DNA from 2 places in the Bradyrhizobium sp. 159 genome. Region 1 is predicted to be linked to the other one. Evidence: riboswitches for the same ligand, from Rfam matches in the RefSeq annotation. Region 1 holds a riboswitch; the other holds the start of a gene.

Evidence for each region. Region 1 has a riboswitch for glycine ahead of gcvT (glycine cleavage system aminomethyltransferase GcvT). Riboswitches for the same ligand answer to the same signal wherever they lie in the genome.
Region 2: another riboswitch for glycine. It lies ahead of IVA96_RS04605 (D-amino acid dehydrogenase); the one in region 1 lies ahead of gcvT (glycine cleavage system aminomethyltransferase GcvT).

What each region holds. Positions count from the first base shown of each region.
Region 1 covers NZ_JADPKE010000071.1:28,995-32,407, reverse strand. The annotation lists gene alaS (alanine--tRNA ligase) at 1-1,211, opposite strand, end outside; glycine riboswitch at 1,448-1,538, shown strand; gene gcvT (glycine cleavage system aminomethyltransferase GcvT) at 1,686-2,837, shown strand; gene gcvH (glycine cleavage system protein GcvH) at 2,848-3,216, shown strand; gene gcvP (aminomethyl-transferring glycine dehydrogenase) at 3,391-3,413, shown strand, end outside.
Region 2 covers NZ_JADPKE010000021.1:107,949-111,361, forward strand. The annotation lists gene IVA96_RS04605 (D-amino acid dehydrogenase) at 209-1,456, opposite strand; glycine riboswitch at 1,520-1,607, opposite strand; glycine riboswitch at 1,611-1,709, opposite strand; gene IVA96_RS04610 (D-aminoacyl-tRNA deacylase) at 2,465-3,403, shown strand.

The DNA.
Region 1 (3,413 bases):
TCCTGCGTCAGGTCCAGCGGGAAGCCGTAGGTATCGTAGAGCGTGAAGGCGACGTCGCCGTCGAACATGTCGCCCTTCTTCAAGGACGCGCTCTTCTCATCGAGGATGGCAAGTCCGCGCGACAGCGTCTTGCGGAAGCGGGTCTCTTCCAGCCGCAGCGTCTCCTCGATCAGCTTCTCTGCGCGGACCAGTTCCGGAAGGGCCTGGCCCATCTCGCGCACCAGCGCCCAGACCAGGCGATGCATCAGCGGTTCTTTCGCGCCCAAAAGCTGCGCATGGCGCATCGCGCGGCGCATGATCCGGCGCAGCACATAGCCGCGGCCCTCGTTCGAGGGCAGCACGCCGTCGGAGATGAGGAAGGCCGAGGAGCGCAGATGGTCGGCGATGACCCGGAACGAGGCGACGGTCTGCTCGTTCGGCCCGCTGCCGAGTGCGGACGCCGCCGCGTCGATCAAATTGCGGAACAGGTCGGTCTCGAACACGCTCTCGACGCCCTGGAGAATGCAGGCCATGCGCTCCAGGCCCATGCCGGTGTCGATCGAGGGACGCGGCAAGCCCACGCGCTCCTCCTTCGTCACCTGCTCGTACTGCATGAAGACGAGATTCCAGAATTCGAGGAAGCGGTCGCCGTCCTCCTCGGGCGAGCCCGGAGGCCCGCCCCAGATGTGCTCGCCGCGGTCGATGAAGATCTCCGAGCACGGGCCGCACGGGCCGGTGTCGCCCATCGCCCAGAAATTGTCCGAAGTCGGAATCCGGATGATGCGGTCGTCGGAGAAGCCGGCGATCTTCTTCCACAGGCCCGCCGCCTCGTCGTCGGTGTGGTAGACCGTGACGAGCAGCTTGTTCTTCTTCAGCCCGAACTCGCTGGTGATCAGTTTCCAGGCGAGCTCGATCGCGCGCTCCTTGAAATAGTCGCCGAACGAGAAGTTGCCGAGCATCTCGAAGAAGGTGAGATGGCGCGCGGTGTAGCCGACATTGTCGAGGTCGTTGTGCTTGCCGCCGGCGCGCACGCATTTCTGCGAGGTGGTGGCGCGCTGATAGGGCCGCTTCTCGACGCCGGTGAAGACGTTCTTGAACTGCACCATGCCGGCATTGGTGAACATCAAGGTCGGATCGTTGCGCGGCACGAGTGGCGAGGACGGCACGATCTCGTGGCCGTTCTCGGCAAAGAAGTTCAAAAAGGTCGACCTGATCTCGTTGACGCCGCTCATGTTCATCCAATCGGGTATGCTTGGGCCCGCTTCTCGCCATCCAAAACAGACGCTAAAGGCTGATATCTGCGGGCCAAAGCGCTTTTAGACAAGGCCAGCTTCGCTGTCCAGAAACTGTGCAAGGAGATGTGCAAGCAGATCAGTAGGTTGCCGCAGTCGCGCAATCCCGGTTGAAAGCCGATGCCGGCCGCGTTGACAGGCTTGGCCAGGCTGTGGTCTTTACCTATCTGTATCGTACGGCCACGTCGGGAGAGACCGGCTTTAGGCAGCCGGCGCCGAAGGAGCAACCGCCCCGGAAACTCTCAGGCAAAAGGACCGCGTGGCTTTGACAACATCTGGAAAGAGGCGCCGACGGGGGTTAAGACCCGGACAGCGTCCGCCGACGGGATAATACTCTCAGGCACAGCGACAGATGGGGCTTCGATGGGTTGCTGCCGGGGAATCGTCCCCGGGGAACCGCCGAGGGCCCCTGTAATGCCTGCACCCGACGACCACGATTCCCTCCTCCGACGTACCCCGCTCCACGCCCTGCATGTGTCCCAGAGCGGCAAGATGGTGCCGTTCGCGGGCTATGACATGCCCGTGCAGTACCCTGCGGGCGTGCTGAAGGAGCATCTCCACACCCGCGCCTCCGCCGGCCTGTTCGACGTCTCCCACATGGGGCAGATCGCGCTACGGCCGAAATCCGGCAAGGTCGAGGACGCCGCCCGTGCGCTGGAGCGGCTGGTGCCGCAGGATATCATTGCGATTGCACCGGGACGGCAGCGCTACGCCCAGTTCACCAATGCGGATGGCGGCATCCTTGACGATTTGATGGTCGCCAATTTCGGCGATCACCTGTTCCTGGTCGTCAATGCCGCCTGCAAGGACGCCGACGAGGCGCATCTGCGCGTGCATCTCTCCGACGACTGCGTCATCGATCCCCTGGACGGCCGCGCGCTGATCGCGCTCCAGGGCCCGAAGGCGGAAACGGCGCTGGCGAAATGGTGTGCAGAGGCGCCGTCCATGAAATTCATGGATGCCGGCCCGCGCGAGGTCGCCGGCCTCCCCTGTTTCGTCTCGCGCTCGGGCTATACCGGCGAGGACGGGTTCGAGATTTCCGTGCCCGCTGGCGATGCCGAGCGCCTCGCCAAGACGCTGCTCGAAAACCCGGACGTGCTGCCGATCGGGCTCGGGGCCCGCGACAGCCTGCGGCTGGAGGCCGGGCTCTGTCTCTACGGCCACGACATCGACACCACGACCACGCCGGTCGAAGCCGCGCTGGAATGGTCGGTGCAGAAGAGCCGCCGCAGCGGTGGGACGCGCGCCGGCGGCTTCCCCGGCGCCGAGAAGATTCTCGCCCATTTCGACCAGGGTGCATCCCGCCGCCGCGTCGGCCTGCGCACTGAGGGACGCGCGCCGGTGCGGGAGGGCGCGCTGCTGTTTGCGGATGCGACGGCGGGCGAGCCGATCGGCAAGGTTACATCGGGCGGCTTCGGCCCGAGCCTGAATGCGCCGGTGGCGATGGGCTATGTGCCCACGAGCCAGAGCGCGCTCGGCACCAAGCTGTTCGCCGAGGTGCGCGGCCAGCGCCTAGCCGTCGAGGTCGCCGCCATGCCCTTCGTGAAAAACACCTACAAACGCTGAGGATTCGCCCATGACCACGACGCTGTACACCTCCGACCACGAATGGCTCGCCATCGAGGGCGACATCGCCACCGTCGGGATCACCGATTACGCGCAGCAGCAGCTCGGCGACGTCGTGTTCGTCGAGCTGCCCAAGATCGGCCGCGTGCTGAAGAAGGCAGAAGCCGCCGCGGTCGTGGAATCCGTCAAGGCCGCCTCTGACGTCTACGCGCCCGTTACGGGCGAGGTGCTCGAGACCAATCCCGCACTCGCGGCCGAGCCCGCGCTGGTGAACACGGATGCGCAGGGCGCGGCCTGGTTCTTCAAGATCAAGATTGCCGACAGAAACGAGCTCGGCGGCCTCATGGATGAGGCTGCGTACAAAGCGCATACGGCGTGAGATGAAGCAAGTAGCCGCCTCACACTCACTGTCATGCCTCGCGAAGGCGGGGCATCCAGTCGACGCAGCCGCTTCGGCTAGAGCCGAGGGGCCACGGCGTATTGGATCGTCCGCCCCTGTGCGCAAGTGCGCACAAGGCGGACGATGACAGCAACTCCTAGCGAGGACCCTATGATGACCGCGCACCGCAAATCCAA
Region 2 (3,413 bases), on a different contig from region 1:
ACAACAGAGTCATACGAAAGGCTTTCGGAAGGAACGGTGCCAAGTGGTTCACACGGGTTTTACCTGAATAATGCATTGCGGGAAGCAAGTCGCCCGGCACTGAAGGTCGTATCACCGAGAGCGACTGCACAATCCGCTTGGCGCTTTCAAGCGACATGCTCCCGCCCCGATATCGGCGGGAGCATGGACCAGAACCCACTCAACAGGATCAGGGCACGGATGCGCTCAACCGAGTGTTGCTGCCGTCTGTCGTAATGACATCAGCGATCATTTCAGCTGTAACAGCGGATAATGTCCAGCCGAGATGACCATGGCCGGTGTTGTAGAACACATTCGCGCGTTTGCCTCGGCCAACCCTCGGCATCATGCTAGGTGTCATAGGACGCAAGCCCGCCCATGGCACCACCTGCGCGGTGCACACATCCGGAAACGATCGCTCTACCCAGCGTACCAGGGGCTTAATTCGGTCCCAGCGGATGTCGCGGTTTTCGCCATTAAACTCGGCGGTCCCCGCGACCCGAAACCGATCTTCTCCTAACCGGCTGGTCACGATTTTGGTAGCCTCGTCGAGCAGGCTGACACGAGGCGCAGCCTTTTGGCTCGTTTCGTCTCGCAGCTCTACCGTGATGGAGTACCCCTTGACGGGATAAATGTTTATGTTGTCCCCCAGCATTGAAGCAATGCGGCGGCTGCCGACTCCAGCGCAGACCACTGCGCGTTCGGCATTGATTTCTTCCTTCAGCGAACCTCGTTTCCAGTGTACGACCACACCGTCTCGGTCGGACCGCATGCCGCAGATCTCTGCATCAAAGACGAAGCGTACGCCCCCTCGCTCGCAAGCCGCAGCGAGGCCGCGCGTGAACTTGTGAATGTCGCCGGTTGCGTCAGACGGGGTAAAGAAGCCACCATAATACTGATCGCGCAGAGCTGGCTCTATTGTAAGCATTTCAGAGGGCGTCACGGGACGGCGATCCAATCCGCCCTTGAGCAGCAACTGATTCACGCGAGAGGCCGCATCGAAGTCGGGCTTGCTCGAATAAACGTGTAAAATGCCTCGCCGCTCCAAGTCGAAATCGATGCTCTCCCGATCGGCTAGCTCAAAAAGATGCCTGCGAGCGGCTATCGCCAGCTTCGTCGTTTCGATCGTGTTGTGGCGGTAGTTTCGAATCTGGCTTACGAACTCTGCCAGCCAAGTATATTTGTGAAAACTGGGGCTTGGGTTCAGCAACAATGGTGCGTCTTTGCGCAGCATCCACCTCAAGCCTTTTACGATCGTTGCGACGTTATTCCAGACCTCGGCATTGCTTGCCGATAATTGGCCGCCGTTCGCAAACGAAGTGTCCATCGCCGGATAGCGCTGGCGATCAAAGACTGTAACCGAATAGCCGCGGCGGGCCAGGGCATAGGCAGTTGTAACTCCGGTAATACCGGACCCGATTATGATGATCGTGCTCATCGTGTGCTCCAAGACAGGATTAAATGAACGGTGAAATGGCTTTCGCCACGTCTCCGTCCCCAAATCTGTCCGTGCACCTGAGAGCTTTGTCCGCAATCCTCGTGGATCACGGTCCCCTTCGGTGGGTGCTGACCGGCACCTCTCTCCAGATCGTCCTCGGTGTGCGGTCCTGGGCCTGAGAGTTTCCTTGGGGAGTTGCTCCGTCGGCGGTGATAACCTTTGCAGGCTTATCACGCTCTCCCGCACACCATCATCAGACACGATAACACTCTCAGACGTCCTCACTACCTGTCAAGCCGTGATGAATTGTCGGACGCCAAAATCGGCGGCGTAAGCGATAACCCGATGTTTGCCCCGGCTCCCCACCCAGATTAGCAGGTGGTTTGTTGCCTAGTGCTATGCTGATCTCGCTTTTTGATGATTGCATTCGCTGGATGTCCCAGTGTTCCCAGCGAGCTATCGGCGGCTAGCGAGGAAATACTGCGTGGTGCCCAAAAGAACGCAGAATTTTTGCGTGGCGACGCTCTAATAAATCTGCGGTGGTGTAGGACCCTACAAAGCTGTGCCTGGCATGCATCTCTTTCAAAGTCGAGCCAAAATAGAGGTCTGCACGCCTGAGGCGGTCGCTCTGCTCGATGTGGGGCTCTTCACACCACTTGCGTCGACGTCTCTGGCATATGGCGGCAAGATTCGCTCTTGTTCGTCGCGTAGTCAGGTTGAGTTCGCTGCTGGTCCGGGGGTCCGCTGCCGCGATGTTCAATTCGCGCGATTTCCGCTCGCTGCTTCGCCAAACAGGCTAGCCCATAACAGAACTCAGTTCGCGAGGGGCGCCGTTGTGATGCTATTCGGGCTTCAGTTAATCGCCTCCCGCCCGCCTGGTCTCGTCGCCGTGCCAGCTCGGATTGTTCAAAGAGCATCGTGTTTTCCGAGAAAGTCGAAAAGAGGGCGCCAATTTGAAGATAGACGTCCTGCGCTCTCGATCGGCTTTGAACTCGGCGGAGGGCCTCGATGAGACATGCCGTTTTTGTCTTCTGCGTCGATCGGGAAAAGGACCCCGTCGCGGGGCGCGTTCTGGATGCTCTCAAGGCCGAATGCGCTGTTGTTCCAACGAGTTTCGAAGTCGATGGGCACTCCGTCCTCGAAGTCGCTGGCTTGCATGACGCCAGAATTTCGATCGTGGCCACGAACGAGGTCGTAAGTAACGACTATGCGCGCTACGCGCCAATCTTGAATGAACGCTTCGGTGATGCCAACGTTATTGGCATCGTGAATTGGCACGAGGGCGCCAATGCGCCAAACGCGATCTTCTCGGTTCAAACGACCGGCGATCTGGGCACGGGGACCTTCAGCGCGGTCGACCCCCGGATTACGCGGGGGCTTCTTCTAGCGATCGAAACCGAGCGGGTCACTTCCGGTCTTGACTCCTTTCGCACTTACCTGGAAGCGACTCATTGGTCGGGCGTCAAGGCTGGTGATGCTGGTACCCGTCTCGCTGACCTGCGAGCGTCGGCTGTCGATGTCGAGATCGGGAGCTCGCCCGAAGATTGGGCAAATCCTGGTGCGGCTCGAGTGCTGGCGCGATCGCTACTGCAAATTTTCGATCGCATTGAGGAGCCGGTACACTCCGTGCTCTGCATCGGAGGCGTTCATTTCGAGCCGAGCTTCACGAACGCGGTATTGCAGTCGCGCGATCGGCCCCCGATCGCGGCAAGTCACGTCCTACCAAACCACTGGCTAGTGTCGGATGGCTATGACCAGGAAAGTCGTTTGGTCGATCTAAGAGCTTGCGTGCATTCGATTGTAGGCGGAATCCAGAGCATCGTGTACCACGACAAGCTAAAAGCGCCTTTCAAGGGAGTTGCTCGCCTGCTCGCAGAGGAACTCGGTGTTCCGATGCTTTCGCATAAAAAACTGCGCGCGGCTCTTCCGAAGGTTATTGTCGAATGAGCGCGCGAAG